Regions from separate parts of the Vibrio sp. 1288 genome, predicted to be linked through region 1. Evidence: predicted binding sites of a transcription regulator. Region 1 holds the regulator's gene; each other region holds the start of a gene.
What was found. Region 1 encodes CRP, which controls carbon source genes, mostly activating them, when cyclic AMP is high. Its sites were predicted from a motif close to TGTGANNNNNNTCACA; they were not measured.

Region 1 (5,284 bases):
ACGGCACCACTGCACGGCTTTAAAGACGCACAAGATTATTACGACCAATGCTCTGGCTTAAGTAAACTACAGCAAATCACGCTACCGACACTGATCATTCACGCCAAAGACGATCCATTCATGACCGACGATGTGATCCCGAAATTTGTTCTGCCAGATAACATTGATTACCGTCTCTTTGAGCACGGTGGCCATGTTGGCTTCCTGACAGGAACGGCGTTAAAACCTAAGTTTTGGTTGGAGGAAGCGCTGCCTGCGTATTACGAAAGTATCGCCGCAGATTACCTTTCTGCTGTATCCAAGCAACGAACGCAGTAAACTAGCCGCTCATCATAAAAGTTAGAGGTATTTATGATCATTCCATGGCAAGACATTGCGCCGGAAACATTGGAAAACTTAATTCGTGAATTCGTCTTACGCGAAGGAACGGATTACGGAACCGTCGAGGTTTCTTTGCAAGACAAAATTGATCAAGTTAAAGCTCAATTGGAAAAAGGTGAAGCGGTTATCGTGTTCTCTGAGCTACACGAAACCGTCGATATTCAACATAAAACAAAATTTTAGACCCTTCACATTTTACCGTATCCCACTCGATGACAAGGTATTGTTACGTGCTATAGTGGGATATCGACCGTGCAGTAGTAACTCTACTGCACATTACAGGTAAGTAATTTTCGACAAGGTTTGTCATGTCAGCTAAACACCCAATTATTGCGGTTACTGGTTCGTCCGGTGCCGGCACGACCACTACATCTGAAGCCTTCCGTAAAATGTTCAATATGATGAACGTTAAACCCGCATGGGTTGAAGGCGATAGCTTCCATCGCTTTACTCGCCCAGAAATGGACATCGAAATTCGCAAAGCCCGCGAGCAAGGTCGACACATTAGCTACTTTGGCCCACAAGCTAATGACTTCCCGGGATTAGAAGAGTTTTTCCGTAAGTTCGGGCATGACGGCACTGGCAGCGTGCGCCGTTATCTGCACACGTTTGACGAAGCGGTTCCCTACAATCAAATGCCAGGCACGTTTACACCGTGGCAAGACTTACCCGAAAACAGCGACGTGCTGTTTTATGAAGGGTTACATGGTGGCGTGGTCGATGGCGATGTTAATGTTGCTCAACATGTGGATTTCTTAATTGGCATGGTGCCGATTGTGAACTTAGAGTGGATACAAAAATTCGTACGTGACACTCGCGATCGCGGCCATTCGCGTGAAGCGGTAATGGACTCAATCGTGCGATCCATGGACGATTACCTCAACTATATCACTCCGCAGTTTTCTCGTACTCACATCAACTTCCAGCGCGTACCGACCGTTGATACTTCCAACCCACTTAATGCAAAAGGCATCCCTAGTTTGGATGAGAGTTTTGTGGTGATTCGCCTACGCGGTATCAAGAATGTCGACTTCCCATATCTGCTGGCCATGATTGATGGCTCATTCATGTCACGCCACAACACGATTGTCGTACCCGGCGGTAAGATGAGCTTTGCAATGGAGCTCATAGTTCGGCCTATCCTACAACAGCTCATCGAAACAGGGAAAATTGGCTAAAAACCTGCCTGCGAAGATGTTTACTTTTCATACCGTGATCATGTGCACAGTTTTGCTTACAAAATCTCAATCATGGCACGATTAAAATCAAGAAATCGTTTTCGAAAAAGGATACTATTTCTTACCGAAACACAAGAGAGCTTGCAGCATATAAAAAGTGCTCTTATTCTAGTAGGCCTAATTCAGGCTTAGCTAAAATATGGATAGCGCAAGCGTACCCTGCAGAGGAAGTGAGATATTATGGTTCTAGGTAAACCTCAAACCGACCCAACATTAGAGTGGTTTCTTTCACACTGTCATATTCATAAGTACCCTTCAAAGAGCACGCTAATTCACGCGGGCGAAAAGGCAGAAACTTTGTACTACATCGTTAAAGGTTCTGTTGCGGTTCTTATCAAAGACGAAGAAGGTAAGGAGATGATCCTTTCTTACCTAAACCAAGGAGACTTTATTGGTGAACTTGGTCTATTCGAGGAAGACCAAGAGCGCACAGCTTGGGTTCGTGCTAAATCTCCTTGTGAAGTTGCTGAAATTTCTTTCAAGAAGTTCCGTCAGCTTATCCAAGTAAACCCAGACATCCTAATGCGTCTTTCTGCGCAGATGGCTCGTCGTCTTCAAGTAACTAGCCAAAAAGTGGGTGACCTGGCGTTCCTAGACGTAACTGGTCGTATCGCTCAGACGCTTCTGAACCTTGCAAAACAACCAGACGCAATGACTCACCCAGACGGCATGCAAATCAAGATCACTCGTCAAGAAATCGGTCAAATTGTTGGCTGTTCTCGTGAGACAGTAGGTCGTATTTTGAAGATGCTAGAAGAGCAGAACCTAATCTCTGCTCACGGTAAAACCATCGTGGTTTACGGTACTCGTTAATCTCAAACTAGAGTGACACGAACAAAATTATAAAAGCCACCAATGGCAACATTGGTGGCTTTTTATTTACTCATGACCAAATAAGATAGGGTGCAGCGAACACTAATGAGTAAGCTTAACAGGTTAACCCTAAAACTTAGCCATTCGTACTTTCAAAGATTTTGTCAGCTGAAGCGGCCACGAAACCTGGGTACAAATCACCATTTTCCATCGGATAGCGCTTAGCAAATTCATAAAACCCGCCAGGGATAATTTCAGTGCCTTCGCTAAAACGAACCGCTACTTTATCTGCCATGGTCGATGACTGCTCTAGCAACACCTCAGGAGTGCCCTTCACTTCACCACCATTTTCATTAATGGTAAACCCAGCGGTACGCAGATGATCGTTTACCTGCTTCACTTCTTCATATTCATTGAGTTGGTTAACGCTCACCGTGAAGTGGTTTGCTCCGTAACCATGCGCCGCAAGCCAAGATGCGTACTCACTTTCTTTAGCCAACGTTTGGTAATCAGCAAAGCTTAAATCCCACAAGCGTCCACCATGTAAGAATGCGCTATCGTTCAGCTTGTCAGCATCGACTTGTGCCACCAAATTTTTCACAATCTCTTGTAGCTCAGGCGAGCACTCTTCAACTTTTAGCTCACTAATAAATACTTTAGGTTGCTTCGGATCTGGGTGCTCATAGTGCTTAGCAACCAGCTTTTTGCTTTCGAAAACGTAATCACCACACGCCTTGTAACCAATAGCTACAAATGGCTTAGCTAGAGTTTCAATACCAAGAGGCGCGATATTGAAGGTACGTAAAGCTATATGATCATTAATCAGAGGCTCATCTTCTTGAAGCAGCTGATGCACTTTAGCCGCCGAAGGGCAAAGACGTTGAATGTAATCTTGCCATAGCGATTCAAATAACACATCGGGCGTCATAACGACTCCTTGTTACGAGATGTAGAGTTTAAAGGTAAGCGGAAGTTGGCTGCTCGTTCACAACAAAAGTTGTCCAGAATAATGAACGAGCAACCATCAACCTGTGACGGTAAATGCCAGTCAGTCAACACGCTTTTCCGAGTCTTTGCTCACTTTTCGTGTTCTGCCAACGATCACTACAACCCATACCTAAATGATGCGCCGGCAAGGTGAGCCGCAATGCATAGTTGCGACTCTATTATTAAAACTTATAGCACTACACCTGGACTCAATGTTGCAGGCAAGACAGTTTCTTGACCTTCCATTGATGCCATTGGGTACGCACAGTAATCTGCTGCGTAGTAAGCGCTTGGGCGCAAGTTACCCGACGCCCCCGGACCACCAAATGGCGCATCACCGCTTGCACCAGTAAGCTGGCGGTTACGGTTCACGATTCCTGCACGAATGTGGTCAACGAAGTATTCCCATTCTTGGTCGTCGGTTGAAACCAAACCAGCAGATAAGCCAAAGCGCGTATCGTTTGCTAGCGCCACGGCTTTGTCTAATCCTTCGTAGCGCACCACTTGCAGAAGTGGGCCGAAGTATTCTTCATCTGGTAACTCAGCAATGTTCGTTACATCAATGATACCAGGAGAAACAAACGCCGCCTCTCCTGCTTTCGCTTCAATCAAGCTTTCACCGCCAAGAGACTGTAGATTAGCTTGTGCATCAAGAATAAACTTGGCTGCCGCGACCGAAATTTGCGGTCCCATAAATGGCGCAGGTTCTGCAAATGGTTGGTCTACGCGAATATTGCGTGTCGCTTCAACGAGTTTGGTGATAAGCGCATCGCCTTTTTCACCCAATGGCACATACAAACGACGAGCACACGTACAACGCTGCCCAGCACTGATAAACGCTGACTGGATGATGGTGTAAACCGTGGCATCCAAATCACCATATTTATCAGAGATCACCATCGGGTTATTACCACCCATTTCTAGTGCGAGCATCTTGCCTGGTTGACCCGCAAATTGACGGTGTAATACATGCCCCGTATTCGCGCTACCCGTAAACAGTACGCCATCAATGCCTTTTGCGTCAGCTAGGGCGATACCAGTTTCTTTCGCGCCTTGAACAAGGTTAATCACGCCTTTCGGCAGACCGGCTTCTTCCCATAGCTTCATCGCCAATTCACCCGTCCATGGCGTTTGCTCAGACGGTTTGAAGACTACCGTGTTACCAGCCAGTAGCGCAGGCACAATGTGACCATTTGGTAGGTGGCCTGGGAAGTTGTAAGGACCAAACACCGCCATCACGCCCAATGGGCGGTGGCGCAATACGATTTGGTTGCCTGCTGCTTCACGGCTCGCCTCACCAGTGCGGTCATGATAAGCGCGAATCGAAATGGCAATTTTACCTGCCATGGCTGCTGCTTCAGTGCGCGTTTCCCAAATCGGCTTACCGGTTTCTTTGGCAATCACTTCGGCGATTTTTTCGCTGTTCTCTTTTACTTTCTCCGCAAAAGCCAACACGATTGCCTCACGCTCTGAAAATGGACGCTTTTTCCAGTCAATAAACGCTTCACGCGCTGCAGATACCGCCTGGTTCACCTGCTCTGCCGTTGCACCTTTGCCTTGCCAGATCACTTCTTGGTTGTACGGCGACAGAGACGTAAATGCTTCACCCTGACCTTGTACCCATTCACCTGCAATCCAATGTGTCATTGTTTCTATCCTTAAATTCTGTCGTCTGTTACTGCGGAAGAAGGCGAACGAAATCCCCTTCTTCAACCGAAAGTGCATCCGCAACGTCTGGTGCGATCATTACGCTTTGTGTTTCTGCGTCATACGCCGCTTTAGTGACTGTCGCACGGAAGTTCTCGAAAGATGAATTACACATCAAGAAGTCTTGTGTGCTGGAATGTCCAGAGATTTTGACTTGC
Region 2 (5,284 bases), on a different contig from region 1:
GAATCAACGATAGTGAAGCGTTTGCAGTCCAATCTACATGGTAAGTCGACTGTTTCATCAAGTGTTGGATGTGCTCAATGAATTTACCGGCTTTGTCTAATTCACCGCGTCCAATCGCAATACGCGCCAACATCGAATAGCTATGTAAGTGCTTGCTTGGTGAATGGTTTTCGAGAATTTGCAGACCTTTGTACGCGCATTCTTCCGCTTCATCAAGTCGGTTCCAGCACCAAAGTACTTGCGCGCGAATACGCAGCAAAAATTCATGAAGAGGAACATGCTGAAGCTGCTGATCTTCAATCAGACGGAATGCGGAATCTTGTAGTTCAAAGGCAGCTTGCACGTAACCTTGTGCAATTAAAATCTCGCTTTGCTGCAATATTGCCCATAACGCTTGGTGATATACCTGATACTGACGAGCTAGCTTTTCAGTTTGTTGCATCATCGGCAAAGCACGGTCTAGTTTACCTAGCACGTGGTTAACTTCACCAACAACCGAAGTCGCCACAATTCGGCTACGGTAAATTGTGTTATCAAGTTGGCTAAGCGCTAACTCCGCTAATTCGAGAGCTTTTTCTGGTTGGTTACTGTTGATAGCCACTTGAGCAAGCAACGCGTTTGCTTGACCTTGATAATGAATATCTAACGCAATGTTACGCTTTTTGTGTTCCTCTTCCGCTTCTTCAAGCAGGTGGCCCACTTGGTTATAACGATGCTGACTTTGAGCCAACCATGCTCGGAGCATCGTAAGTTTTGGGTGGCTGAACAACAGATCATCGTCCAACTTGTTAATTGAGCTTTCCAGTGTGCTGAGTTCGCCTTGGTTAAACATCTTCCAGCCGAATTCGTTTAGGATCTCTACCACTAAGTCCTTATCATTCGATTTTTGTGCATGATGAATCGCTTGGTGTGGTGCTTTTTGTTGTAACCAAGCGATAGCAGCATTGCGGTGGAGATCTTTTTCTTGCTGAGGAATACGAGCTTGGCGCTCATGAGACAAAAACTCGCCAAATAAGTTATGGAATCGGAACCAGTTCTGTTCCCCTTCGAGTGGGTAAATGAATAAGCCGTAACGGTTAAGCGATTCAATCATTCCCAGTGCATCTTCGCGTTGGGTAAGGGCAAACACTAGCTCATCATTGAAGTGGTCAAGCACGGATACTTGCATTAAAAAGTGACGAGTTTCGTGATCGAGTAGGTCAAACACTTCTTCGACCAAGTAATCCCACAAGTGCGCGTGATTGAACTGCGATACCGACTCTACAGTTTGTGCCAATGTGCGGTTTTGATGTTGGGCTTGTAATGCGATCAACTGCATCGCCGATGGCCAACCTTCAACATAGGTTCTTAGGCTGTTCGCCATGTCTTCATCAATACCATCGGCGATACGCTGGTTAAAGAAGCGAGTGGTTTCTTCGGTATCAAACGCCAACATCTCGTTGCCGATTTCGATCATTAAATCACGAACACGTAAGTTTGCAGTGCCCAGAGGCGGCGCTGCACGACTGGTTACCACAACGGTGAGGTTGTCTGGCATGTGCTTTAAGAAGAAACGCATGGATTCATGGATTTCATCATTCGTGATTAAATGGTAGTCATCAAGCACCACGTAGCATTCTTGATGAAAGTCAGCCATTTCAGCGAATACTTCGCTAAATAGGGAGCGTAAAGACGAGATCTGACGTTTTTCCGCCAGTTTTTGTGCGTTAGCGCAACTGAAGTTGGTGGCTTTGTTTAATGCTTGAAGCAGATAGTTTACAAAGCGAAAGCCGTCGTTATCGCTGTCATCAATGCTGTACCAACCGACGTTTGGCTTATCGGATAGCCACTGCGCTGCCATTGTTGTTTTTCCGTAACCTGCTGGGGATCGGAATAAAACCAATTTGTAGTAAGGCGCTTGCTGTAGTAAGTCCAACACTCGTGGGCGCACGATGGCATTGTGCAGGCGTCCTGGTCGAGTAAGCTTAGATGGAATCCACATTAGTAGTTATGTCCTTATTTATGTATACCCAAATGACAGCAACGTGATCATTCTAGTAAAGCCCCCTTGAAAGCCGTCTTACTGAATGATGTCATCAGCATCAAAAACACTGTTTGAATACCGGATAATGTCGCTACTATTGGGGCTTGCGTCCGTCTGAAAAACCATTCCATACGGTCACTTAGATATAAAAGCTAGCGAAAACTAGAAATAACTCACATCGCCTAATTCTAGCTTGTATAAAAAGCGTACAATCCTGTGAGCTGAGAGGGATGTTACGACATCAGAAATGTTCGTTACTTTGATCCACTTCCTAATTCTCAAGGGTTGATGGATTTACCATCAACTACGCCCTTTATTTGTGATTGTCGTCACTTAAATGTCGTTTGTTTCGTTAGCGTTAAGATCGCGTTGCACATAGATTACGAAAAGTTCTTCTACGCTGACCGAGTTAATGTGACCGATATTACAATTTTCACATCATCAGATGAGTGGACTATAAAAAGCGTCATGAACGGGTTTTAACCTTTCTCACATTCCATTGTGATCAAAATCACTAAGAACTGGTGCAAAGTTCACTTTGTTGAGATTTGGATCACTAACCTAGCAATGGTACCCCCTCTACGCCCTCAGCCCTCCTCCTTCAAAGGATGAGAATTAGGAGGATGTTTATTCACAGAGGTAAATGCACGATGTATGGCAGATGAATTACCAAAAGACGTGAGAATTTCGTAATGAAACCTACTCAACAAAAACAATTTGACAAGAAGTCGTTCCAAGAAAGCGTAAAGAAACACTTATCTGTAACTTACGCTCATACGATTGAAAACGCAGACAGCCGCGCATGGTACCTAGCAATGGGGCATGCTCTGGCTGAATTTACTACTCTAGATTTGCTTGCGACAGAAGAAGATCCACGCATTAAAAGTGCGAAGAGCGTTAACTACCTTTCGCTAGAATTCCTTATCGGTCGTTTGACGGGTAACAACCTAATCAGCATGGGTCTGTATGGACAAGTAACAGAAGCAATGGCTGAACTGGGTTACAACCTAACTGATCTGCTAGAAGAAGAGCGCGACCCATCATTGGGTAACGGTGGCCTTGGTCGTCTGGCTGCGTGTTTCATGGATTCATGTGCGGCACAAGAATTCCCAACTGTCGGCTATGGTTTACATTACGAATACGGTCTATTTAAACAGTCATTCAAAGATGGTCGCCAGCAAGAAGCACCTGACGCTTGGCGCGGTGTAGAAGGCTACCCTTGGGAAATTGCGCGTCCAGAACTTGCGCAAGAGATCGGTTTCTACGGTCACGTTGAAGTGATTAACGAGAACGGTAAAGAAGTTCGCAAATGGGTACCAGGCATGACAGTAAGAGCAATGCCTTGGGATCTTCCAATTGTGGGTTACGAATCAGACACGGTTTACCCGCTACGTCTTTGGGAATGTCAGGCGATTGCACCATTCTCACTAGCAAGCTTTAACAATGGTGATTACTTCGAAGCTCAGCACGCACTGATCGACGCAGGTAACATCACTAAAGTGCTTTACCCGAACGACAACCACGAGAAAGGTAAAACACTGCGTCTAATGCAGCAGTACTTCCACTCAGCAGCGTCTGTACGTGACATCCTACGTCGCCACGAAGCTGCGGGCTACTCGCTAGCGGATCTACCTAAGCAAGAGACTATCCAGCTTAACGATACACACCCAACGATTGCGATTCCTGAACTAATGCGCATCCTGATGGATGAAAAAGGTTTAACTTGGGAAGCGGCTTGGGAAATCAGCTCTAAGACATTTGCGTACACCAACCACACGCTACTTCCAGAAGCACTAGAGACATGGCCAGAGTCGCTAATCCAGCACCTGCTACCACGTCACATGGAGATCATTTACGAGATCAACCACCGCTTCCTACAAGACGTACGTGCAATGTGGCCGGGTGATGTCGCGAAGCAACAGAAGCTTTCTATCATCGAAGAAGGTTTCCACCGCATGGTTCGCATGGCAAACCTATGTGTAATCGGCTCTTACGCAGTAAACGGTGTAGCAGCACTTCACTCTGAATTGGTTAAGAAAGACCTATTCCCAGAGTTCCACGAAATGTACCCGACACGTCTACACAACGTAACGAACGGTATTACGCCACGTCGCTGGTTGAAGTTCTGTAACCCAGGTCTGTCTCAGCTTATCACTGAGAAAGTCGGCCCAGAATGGCCAGCGAAACTAGAGCAACTTGAAGGTATTGCGAAGTACGCTACTGACGCGACATTCCAAAAAGAATTCATGGCAGTGAAGAAAGAGAACAAAGAACGCCTAGCAACTTGGGTGAAAGAGAACATGGGTATCGAGCTCGATACTAATGCAATCTTCGATGTTCAAATCAAGCGTCTGCACGAGTACAAACGTCAGCATCTAGACTTGCTACACGTACTGTCTCTGTACCATCGCATTATTAACGAACCAGGCTTCGAATGTGTGCCTCGCGTTGTGTTCTTCGCTGCGAAAGCAGCACCGGGTTACCACCTAGCGAAAGAAATCATCTTCGCAATCAACAAGATTGCAGACAAGGTGAACAACGACCCTCGCATCGGTAACAAGCTGAAAGTGGTATTCATCCCTGACTACCGCGTGAGCATGGCTGAAATCATTATCCCTGCGGCTGACGTTTCTCAACAAATCTCGCTAGCGGGTAAAGAAGCATCAGGTACAGGTAACATGAAGATGGCGCTAAACGGTGCGCTAACTATCGGTACAATGGATGGTGCAAACGTTGAGATTCGTGAGGAAGTAGGCGATGAGAACATCTACATCTTCGGTCTAGATGTTGAAGGTGTGAAAGCGCTGAAAGCTCAAGGTTACAACCCATTTGATTACTACAATGCGGATCACTTACTCAAAGCGTCAATGGACTTGCTATTGGGTGAAGAGTTCACACCAGGCCAACCAGGCTTACTGCGTGCCACATACGACAGCCTACTAGACGGTGGTGACCCATACTTATGTCTCGCGGATTTCGCCTCTTACGTGAAAGCACACGAAGACATGAGCGAACAATATAAAGATCAAGCTGGCTGGGCGAAGAAGGCCATTCTTAATACCGCCCTTGTTGGCAAGTTCACGTCAGACCGCTCAATCCGCGACTACGTGAACAATATCTGGAAACTTGAAGCGGTGAAACGCTAATAGAACCTAGTTAAGACCAAGGTAGCCAAGCGCTACCTTTGGTCATTTTCCAAAAGAAGTTATTGATAACAATAAAACCCTACATGGAAGGTGTTGGTATTACCTTCGGAGAAAG
Region 3 (5,284 bases), on a different contig from region 1:
TAACGTGTTTAATACGGTGATTTAAACAATCAGCTATCAACTTAGAGCAAGCGGTCACAAAGCGTTAGCAAGAACTGGGGTGAATACAGGTGCGATTACGTCCATCAGCTTTAGCTTGGTATAACGCACTGTCAGCCATAGCGATGCCCATTTCGGGTTCATCACCATGCTGAGGAATGTAAGAGACCAGACCGATACTGACGGTAAGGCGTTCAGATGCTTCTGAACTGTCGTGTTCCATATCAAGCTGTAGAATTTTCTCATGAATACGCTGTGCTACGTTGCGCGCACCTTCCGTGGTGGTATTCGGCAAGATAAAACCAAACTCCTCGCCACCATAACGCGCAACACAATCCGAAGAACGATTGATGACTTGTGTAAACACGGTAGCGACACTGACTAACGCTTCATCACCTTGTTGGTGACCGTAACAGTCGTTGTAATCTTTGAAAAAGTCGATGTCACATAACATGATGGTGAGCGGCAGCTTTTCTCGAGCGTGGTGGTACCACAATACCTGCAGTTGTTCGTCGAAACGGCGTCGGTTCGATACTTGAGTTAAGCTATCCATAAAGCTCAATTTTTCTAACTCTAGGTTGGCTTTTTCCAACTTTTGTTCTGCAAGATAACGCTCAGAAATATCACGCGCCATGATCAGCACACCATTCGTTCCTGATGCTTTATCTTTAAAAGGCGATTTCACCACATCAAACCACGTACTTTTACCATCACTACTCACGACTTTATCTATGTATCGAACTGGCTCTAACTGGCGTAATGCTTCTAAGTCACTGTCTGCTAAGCGCGCGTACATCTCTTTAGGAATCACGTCTTGGAGGCGCTTACCTATCAAATCAGAAATTTTTGAAATGCCTAACGCCTTAACAAAAGGCTGATTACACGCTTGATAGACCATGTTCTCATTGAAAATACCAATAGAGTCCGGACTGGCATCCAGAATCGTTTGTAAGATAGTATCTCTTTGCGCTAGCGCCACCTCTGTATCTTTGCGACGCTCCATTTCATCTCGCAGATTCTGTTGCATCTTGTGCCATTCAGTCACGTCATGACTAATAGACAGCGTACCGATAAGCTCACCACTCGGCGAAACAAGAGAGTTTTGATTGACTTCCAATAAGCAACTTCGACCTTGTGGATCCGTTGTCCATTTACGTTCGCTTTTTCTGGTCATCTCACCCAAGGCCTTGGATGCGCAAGCTTCTTCCCTTCGCCCTTGCCAGAATTGATCAAATGCTCGATTGGTCGTTAATAGATTGCCTTGGCGGTCTTGGGTACAAATCAGCTCTGAAAGTGAGTCTAATGCCGAACGTGCGATGATTAATTGGGCAAGTTCTTGTTGCTGCTCTTGGTGAGTGGCTTGATATGGCTGAGCATAAAGAATCCAAACTCGATGATTGCGCAATAAACTCTTTCTGCCTGACAGCTCCACTTTAATAGATTCACTATCAGATAGTCGCCAGTCAAAAGCCTGCTGACGAAAATGACGACTAGAGAAGCGATCGAGAAACTGCTCAAGCTCATGAATATCGAATAAAGCAGGATACAAATACCCCGTTCCCAAAGAGCGAATGCCTAACAACTGCATCGCAGCCTGGTTAGATAGCAAGAGCTGAGCATGGCTAGTGTCCACCACTATGACTGGATAGGGAGAATCCGTTACTAGTTGCTTAAGTGATGTCTGAAAGTGCAAATAGATCAGTGCTAACGCGCACACGCCTGCGATTAACAACAAGACGACATAGCCATAACCGCCTTGACCACCCCAAAGCCAATTGAGTAACTGATCCATCGTTTAAACCTTCAAAGAACACTGGTTAAAATATATCAGTTATTTATTGAGCGATCTGCTATTAATTCCGGTTTAGTATAGATAAAGGCATTCCCCGTAAGGCTCCCTTGAGCACCATGAGCACTGAGATCTCGACCAATTTCCGTCATCGCTAGCCAACGGTTTTCACACCACAGAGGCGATAATAACGTGGGCCTCCTGGCTGCTGATGAAACGCGATGATAAATCACATCTGGTGGTGTCATACGAATCATTTCACTGGCGATCGCAACATATTCTTCTAATTCAGGGGCTTCTAGCTTTCCAGCACGCCAAGCTTTCGCCATGGTGCTACCTTCGACAATATGCAAGCCATGTAACTTGATGCCATCCGTTCCCACGGCCAACACTTTTTGCAGCGTTTCAATATTTTCGGCGCGGGTTTCTTTGGGTAAACCCACAATTAAGTGAGTACAAACCTTGATTCCGAGTGTTCGAGCACGCTTAGTGATTTCGGCATAACACTCAAAGTCATGACCACGATTGATACGTTTGAGGGTGTCGTTGTTGGCGGTTTGAAGACCTAGTTCTAGCCAAATTTCATAACCTTGCTGTACATAGCCCGACAGTAAATCCAATACCGCATCAGGGACGCAATCAGGACGCGTCCCCACACAAAGACCAACCATGTCTGCAGCCTTTAGTGCTTCCTCATACATGTTTTTGAGAACTTGTACTTCTGCATAGGTACTGGTGTAGGCCTGAAAATAAGCGAGATACTTCTTCGCTCTGTGAATTTCACCTGCGCGATCTTTTAACTGTTCGTGAATGCTTTTTATCTGGACTTCTTCATCTGCAAACGAAGCCACATTGCAAAATGTACATCCTCCCCGCCCAATCGTGCCATCGCGGTTAGGGCAACTAAATCCACCGTGCAATGTTAACTTATGAACCTTTTCACCGTATCGACGCTGAAGATCTTGGCCGATTGTATTGACCAACTCATGTAACTGCATAAATTCTCACCAACAATAAATCGTAATCAATCTCACTACGATCTATGTAAATAAATTACATCCCTGCAAGAAAAAACACACAATATTAATCAATTCAAACACCCATCATGCAGGTCAAAATCAATAAACTTGCATAATTAAAGACAAAAATCGTTCATGTTGCGTAAATGTTAAACTAAAATGCATAATTAAACGAAAAAATTGGGTCACAACGCCGACTTTTTCATTGCATTCTGAAGTGACAAAATTGTAGGATACTTACACAACCCCGTTATTTTTGTGACTTTTATTACAAAGCACACTGCGGGATTTGTCGGTGTTATCCCACTCCTACCTATATAAATCACTAGATAGTGATAATAAATAAAGGGATACCACCAAGGATTGTTTTTCTCGCAAAACTTTTCCTGCGAGATACGGAAAGGAATCAAGACCGGTCAACCTAGATCGGTGGCGATAATAAATATAAAGGACAAGACGTAATCAATAGTCTAGGTAGTATTTGCTGCCCGGTACTTTTGCGTCGACATTGAACTGGAAGGATGTATCTATGGTAGATAGAGAGCAAAATCCACAGGGTCTGTACACTCCGGAACTGGAGCATGACGCTTGTGGTATCGGTTTTGTTGCTCACCTTAAAAACCGTAAATCTCATGAAGTAGTGACTCAAGCATTGGATATGCTGGCTCGCATGGAACACCGTGGTGGTCAAGGTTGTGACCCATGCAGCGGTGACGGTGCGGGTATCTTGCTACAAAAACCTCATGAATTCCTATTAGAAGAAGCCGTTAAGCTAGGCATTAAACTGCCTTCGTTTGAAAAGTATGGTGTTGGTGTCGTTCTTTTCCCGAAAGACGAATACAAACGCGAACAATGCCGTGACATTCTAGAACGCAACGCACAGCGTCTAGACCTTGAAGTTATCGGCTACCGCGTATTACCAACCGACAACTCCATGATTGGTGCCGACCCTCTAAGCACAGAGCCTCAATTTGAGCACGTGTTTATCTCCGGCGGCCCTGGCATCACGCCTGAAGAGCTAGAGCGCAAACTGTACGTACTTCGTAACTATACTGTACGTGTTTGCCTAGAAAGCGTTTCGAACATTGGTGACGACTTCTACATTAACTCCATGTCTTACAAGACATTGGTATACAAAGGTCAGTTAACGACCGAGCAAGTACCTCAGTACTTCCTTGATCTACAAAACCCGACCATGGTGACTGCACTGGCGCTGGTACACTCTCGTTTCTCTACCAATACCTTCCCGAAATGGCGTCTTGCACAGCCTTTCCGTTACATTGCCCACAACGGTGAAATCAATACAGTTCGCGGTAACTTGAACTGGATGAAAGCCCGTGAAGCAATCCTAGAATCAGACCTGTTTACTCAGGCTGAAATCGACATGCTTCTTCCAATCTGTCAGGAAGGCAGCTCGGATTCATCTAACTTCGATATGGCACTTGAGCTCCTAGTTCTTTCTGGTCGCAGCCTGCCACACGCATTGATGATGATGATCCCGGAAGCATGGCAAGAAAACAAAAACATGGATCCTAAACGTCGCGCGTTCTATCAGTACCACGCGAACATCATGGAACCATGGGATGGTCCTGCTTCAGTATGTTTTACTGATGGTGTTCAAGTTGGTGCGACACTAGACCGTAACGGTTTGCGCCCTTCTCGCTACACAGTGACCAAAGATAACTTCCTAGTGATGGCATCTGAATCTGGTGTTGTGGATATTGAACCAGAGAACGTAGAGTTCCGTGGTCGTCTACAACCGGGTCGTATCTTCGTTGCAGACCTAGAACAAGGTCGAATCATCTCTGATGAAGAAGTGAAAGACACCATCGCAACGGCACAGCCTTACGAGAAGTGGGTAGAAGAAAACCTACTGAGCTTGAAGAAGCTGCCAGATGCGAGCAACCAGTTCAGCCAACCTAAGCCAGAACACCTTCTACACCGCCAACAAGCGTTTGGCGTAAGCACTGAAGAAGTGAACGAAATCATCGTTCCAATGGCGAATGATGCGAAAGAGCCATTATCAGCAATGGGTGCCGACTGGCCTCTTGCGGTTCTATCTCATCAGTCTCAACATCTTTCAAACTACTTCAAGCAGCTGTTCGCACAGGTAACTAACCCACCGATCGACCCGATCCGTGAGCGTATGGTTATGTCGCTGAACACTTACTTGGGTAAAGACCAAAACCTTCTGACTGAAACACCACTTCACTGTCAGAAAGTAGAATTGGAATCGCCTGTTCTAGCCAACTCTGAGCTTGAAAAACTGCGTGCGATCGATAACGAGCACCTACAAGCGAAAACGTTGGATATCGTATTCCAAGCTAGTGAAGATCAAGGCAAACTTGAGCGTGCATTAAAACGTATCTGCCAATACGCAGAAGACGCGGTTATCGATGGTTATTCAATCATCCTACTCACTGACCGCGCAGTGAATTCAAACCACGCGGCGATCCCA
Region 4 (5,284 bases), on a different contig from region 1:
TGGGCGCAGAGCTGGCGGGCAAGTTGGCACACTTTATCCAACAAATTAGCACTTATCGAAGCAAACTTTCTCATGTTCAAACTATCGATGGTTGGCGAGAGACTTTGGTTTCACTGCTGGATGACTTCTTCTCGGTTGAGTTAGAAGGCGAAATGGCGCTCAAATCCATTCGCGATACGCTCAGCCAACTCAAAGAGCAATTAGCTGATGCCGCATTTGATGATGCGTTATCGCCGTCGATCATCAGCCAATACCTTCAAAACAAATTATCTGGCACAAGAGTCAGCCAGCGCTTCCTGGCTGGTCAAGTGAACTTTTGTACCCTGATGCCGATGCGCTCTATTCCGTTTAGAACCGTTTGTCTGTTGGGGATGAATGACGGCGTGTATCCGCGTTCCATGCCGCCAGAAGGCTTTGACTTGATGACCGGAAGAACCAAACCGGGCGACCGTTCGCGCCGAGATGATGACCGTTACCTATTCCTCGAAGCAATGCTATCGGCACAGCAAACGCTATACATCAGTTATGTTGGCCGTTCAATCCAAGACAATACCGAGCGAGTGCCTTCGGTTCTGGTTTCTGAGCTGATGGAATACTGCCACCAAAACTATTGTTTAAGTGGTGATGAAGCGTTGCCCGTTGATGAGTCTGGCGACAACTTATTAAATGCGTTGGTGAATACCCACGCCATGGTGCCGTTTAGCCCAAGTGCGTTCCAAGGCATGCACGCCAGCTACGCGAAAGAGTGGATTCCGGCGGCATTGACTCAAAGTAGTCAATCGCAAGGCTATGTTCGTCGTGATTTTAATCGGGCATTAGACGACTATCTGTTAGGAGCGACGTTCCCACTTGAGCTCGACTTAGTAGAGTTGCAACGTTTCTGGCGCTTACCTGTGCAGTATTTTTTCAATCGTCGTTTAAAAGTAATCTTTGAACCGCCGCTACCGGTGATGGAAGACGACGAACCCTTTGTTTTAGGTGGTTTGGAAAGCTATCAAATGCGTGATGAGCTGTTAGAAACCTTGCTTGAAACGACATTGATGCAGCCAGAGAAAAAAACAGAGGTGCTTAAACACTTTATGAGTCAACAGCGCGCGCAAGGCAAACTGCCGGTGGGGGCGTTTGGTGATATCGAGTTTGAAACCAACCGAGTTCAGGCGGAAGAGCTGGTGGATAAACTGGCGTTTTTATCTGGTGCGCCTCAAGACGATTTGGAAATCGACCTGACGTTTGATTCCTTGTTTGAGCGAAATGAAGGCGAAGAGAAAAACGTTCGCCTAACAGGTTGGCTAACTCAATGCTACCAATCCGGTTTGATTCGCTATCGAAGCGGTAAGATTCGCTCGCAGGATTACCTTGCTGCGTGGATCGATCACCTTGCCATGTCGGCGTCGGGTCATGCTAAGAAAACCCACATCATTGGTTACGATCGTAAAGAAGGCGCGCTGCATTTGATCTACCCAGAAATTGCCGATGCTCAGTATGCCAAACAGCTACTGACTGAATTAGTTCGCTTACTCTTCGAAGGCATGACTAAGCCTTTGCCTTATTTCCCGAAAACGGCGTTGGCTTGTGTTGAAGCGGGCTTTAGTCGCGGTCAGTGGGTAGATGACGAAGAGAAATCTTTGAAGAAAATGGCTGACGCATTCAATGATGGCTTCATGAGCCCGGGCGAAGGCAATAATGCGTACATCTCTCGAATTTGGCCTGCTTGGAATGATGAGTTGGCCTCAGAAGTTCGTTTGCTGACAGCATTAGTTTTGCAAGGTGCGCGCTTAGCGGTTCAAGACGCTGATGACGTAAAAGCGTAATAAAGACAGTTGGATAAAGAGAAGGAAGAGTAGGGTGGCCGCCAGAAAATCATTATTTTTTGTAGGGCGTTCGCTGTACGGCCACAAGGTCAGAGGGACCATGATACTTTTGTTTAATTCACTTGAGTTGTGCCGCCAAAAGGTTTGGCTTATCTCGTGGGGCGCATACTAACGGTACGTCTTATGGATAACCGTGAGAAAGATCTCACAAAGCTCTAAATTATCCAACTTGTTAAACATATTAATAGAATTTTTAACTATAGATCACATTTATTAGGTGATACGTCCTAGTAAATAATCCGGAGAGATTCAGCGTTATGGATCAAATGTCAGGTGCAGAGTGTCCTCTACATACATTAGACCGCACAGAGCAACCTCAACCAACGCCACTAGAACCGATGACGTTTCCTCTGCATGGTGCGAGGTTAATCGAGGCATCAGCAGGTACAGGTAAAACCTTCACTATTGCAGGTTTATATCTGCGCCTTTTGCTTGGTCACGGCAGCGCGGAAACTCGACATCGCGTACCGCTTACGGTCGACCAAATTCTGGTCGTAACCTTTACCGAAGCGGCAACTGCGGAATTACGCGATCGTATCAGGGCAAGAATCCATGATGCGCGAATCGCGTTTGCGCGTGGACAGAGTTCCGATCCGGTGATCCAACCTTTGCTTAATGAGTTTGACGATCACAAGCAAGCCGCAGAAATTTTATTGCAGGCAGAGCGTCAGATGGACGAGGCGGCAGTCTACACCATTCACGGTTTTTGCCAACGTATGCTAACGCAAAATGCGTTTGAATCTGGCAGCCGATTTAATAACGAGTTTGTGACCGATGAAAGTCACCTAAAAGCGCAAGTTGTAGCCGATTACTGGCGCCGCAATTTCTACCCGTTGCCATTTACTTTGGCTGGAGAAATTCGCCAGCTATGGGGCTCTCCATCTGCGTTGTTGTCTGACATCAGCAATTACTTAACTGGTGCGCCGTTAAGCCTTTCTGTTCCGGCAATGAAAGGCAGTTTGGCTGATCTTCATACTGAAAATCTGAAAAAAATTGATGAATTAAAAGCACAGTGGCGAGAAAGCCAAGATGACTTCTTCACGCTGATTTCAGATTCAGATATTAACAAACGTAGCTATACCAAAAAGTCTCTGCCGACGTGGTTGGAGGCGGTAAACGCTTGGGCGGCAACGGAAACTACAGGTTACGATTATCCAGACAAGCTGGAGAAATTCGCGCAAAACGTCTTGTTGGAAAAAACACCGAAAGGCAGTGCGCCGCAGCATGCGGTATTTGAAGCCATTGAAACATTTCTTGCCAATCCAATCAGCTTAAAAGCGCCACTGCTTGCTCATGCGATTGAACATTGTCGTGTGATGCTGGCCAACGCGAAAAATCAAAAACAGTGGCTCTCTTTCGATGATTTGCTGACGCAACTTTCTGCTTCTATCGATACGGACGAAAGCGAGCTTTTAGCGGCGCGTATTCGTACTTTGTACCCTGTCGCAATGATTGACGAGTTCCAAGATACCGACCCGCTTCAATACAGTATTTTCAGCCGTATTTATCTGAACAACCCGGAATGTGGTTTGTTTATGATCGGTGACCCCAAGCAGGCGATTTATGGCTTTCGTGGCGCAGACATTTTCACCTATATCAAAGCGCGTAACCAAGTAAGTGCCCACTACACGTTAGGAACCAACTGGCGTTCTAGCGCAGATATGGTGCAGGCGGTAAACCAAGTATTTGCTTTGCCTGATAGTCCATTTATCTATGATTCGGACATTCCGTTTTTACCCGTCAACTACAGCCCGAACGCTGAAAAACGCATTTGGACTATGGGTGGCCAAAAGCAACCAGCGCTGACTTATTGGTTGCAAGAAGCGGACGATAAACCGCTCCCAAAAGGCGAGTATTTGACTCGAATGTCAGAGGCGACCGCAAGCCAAATCCAAACTATTTTGACGCAGGCTCAACAGGGGCAAGCGTGTCTGGTGAATGGCGAAAAACAGAAAGCGGTTCAAGCGGGCGATATCGCGGTATTGGTTCGAACAGGTAGCGAAGGTCGAATGATCAAACAAGCGTTGGCTGAACAAGGCATTGCCAGCGTGTACCTGTCTAACCGAGACAGTGTGTTTACCAGTTCAGTGGCGCAGGATTTACAGCGTTTGCTGCAAGCGGTGCTGACTCCAGAAAATGACCGTGCACTGCGTGCAAGTCTTGCCTCTGAGCTGTTTGCCCTCGACGCAGCAAGTTTGGATGCACTTAATAACGATGAAATTGTGTGGGAAAACGCCGTAAACGAATTCAAAGAATATCGCAAACTTTGGGTTCAACGTGGTGTGCTGCCGATGTTGCGCGCGGTGATCAGCAAACGTCATATTGTCGAGCGATTACTAGAAGAAGGTTCGAGTTCACAGGGTGAGAATGGTGAGCGAGTACTTACCGATTTAATGCACATCGGTGAACTGCTCCAACAAGCCAGTAATGAACTGGATAGCGATCACGGTCTGCTGCGTTGGCTCGCTCAGTCTATCAGTGATGCGGAAAACGGTTTGGGTGGCAGTGATGACCAAATCCAACGTTTAGAATCGGAACGTAACTTAGTGCAGATCGTGACTATTCACAAATCAAAAGGCTTGGAGTATGACCTCGTGTTTCTGCCGTTTGTGTTTAGCTATCGAGAAGCCAGTGAAGCCAAATATTACGATGCAGCTAATGACCGCACGGTACTGGATATCACTGGCAACGATGCGTCCATGAAGCAAGCGGATAAAGAGCGTTTGGCGGAAGACTTACGCTTGATATACGTGGCACTAACGCGAGCTGTGTATGCGTGTTTTATCGGTGCCTCACCTTTGCGCAATGGCCGTTCGACCAAAGAGCCAACTGGCGTACACCGCAGTGCGATTGGCTATTTGATTCAGAATGGTCAAGAAGGTGGCATTTACGATTTGCACCAAGGTTTAACAAAGCAACAAGACGAGCTTGATTGTGTCGTCGTGGCCGATCCGCCGCAGAAACTCGAAGAGAAGTACGTAGCGCCACAAGAAGAAGTACACGATCTTAGCGCGAAAGAGCTGCAAAACCCTATCGATAGAAACTGGCGCATCACCAGTTATTCTGGCTTGGTCAAGCAAGGCTCTCATCACGCCGAGCATGATGCCACGATTGAGATTACGGGTTTTGATATCGACTCATCTGAAGAGCAAGACGAAGCGGATTTGGTGGAGCCAGAGCGCTCTATTTTTACCTTCCCTCGTGGTGCGCGTCCGGGTACGTTCCTGCACAGCTTGTTTGAGGAAGTTGAATTTACTCAGCCAGCCACTACGGAAGAGAATACACAAATCATCCTTGGCTTGATGGAAAGCGAACAGCTCGATGAAGAGTGGCTACCTATTTTACAGCAATTGATTGATACCGTACTCGCAACGCCGTTGGATGGTAAGTCTTTGCTGCTGAATCAAAAAGCA

Region 2: the regulator CRP is predicted to act here: its motif matches at 2,437-2,452, upstream of R8O11_RS03060 (glycogen/starch/alpha-glucan phosphorylase).
Region 3: the regulator CRP is predicted to act here: its motif matches at 3,084-3,099, upstream of gltB (glutamate synthase large subunit).
Region 4: the regulator CRP is predicted to act here: its motif matches at 2,004-2,019, upstream of recB (exodeoxyribonuclease V subunit beta).

What each region holds. Positions count from the first base shown of each region.
Region 1 is NZ_JAWPOX010000043.1:15,349-20,632, forward strand. It holds gene R8O11_RS21930 (hydrolase) at 1-318, shown strand, start outside; gene R8O11_RS21935 (YheU family protein) at 352-564, shown strand; gene R8O11_RS21940 (phosphoribulokinase) at 690-1,559, shown strand; gene crp (cAMP-activated global transcriptional regulator CRP) at 1,800-2,432, shown strand; gene R8O11_RS21950 (DUF1338 domain-containing protein) at 2,569-3,360, opposite strand; gene astD (succinylglutamate-semialdehyde dehydrogenase) at 3,609-5,066, opposite strand; gene astA (arginine N-succinyltransferase) at 5,095-5,284, opposite strand, start outside.
Region 2 is NZ_JAWPOX010000003.1:19,900-25,183, reverse strand. It holds gene malT (HTH-type transcriptional regulator MalT) at 1-1,981, opposite strand, end outside; gene R8O11_RS03060 (glycogen/starch/alpha-glucan phosphorylase) at 2,716-5,169, shown strand.
Region 3 is NZ_JAWPOX010000001.1:80,500-85,783, forward strand. It holds gene R8O11_RS00365 (GGDEF domain-containing protein) at 65-1,810, opposite strand; gene R8O11_RS00370 (TIGR01212 family radical SAM protein) at 1,846-2,805, opposite strand; gene gltB (glutamate synthase large subunit) at 3,356-5,284, shown strand, end outside.
Region 4 is NZ_JAWPOX010000024.1:53,044-58,327, reverse strand. It holds gene recC (exodeoxyribonuclease V subunit gamma) at 1-1,811, shown strand, start outside; gene recB (exodeoxyribonuclease V subunit beta) at 2,138-5,284, shown strand, end outside.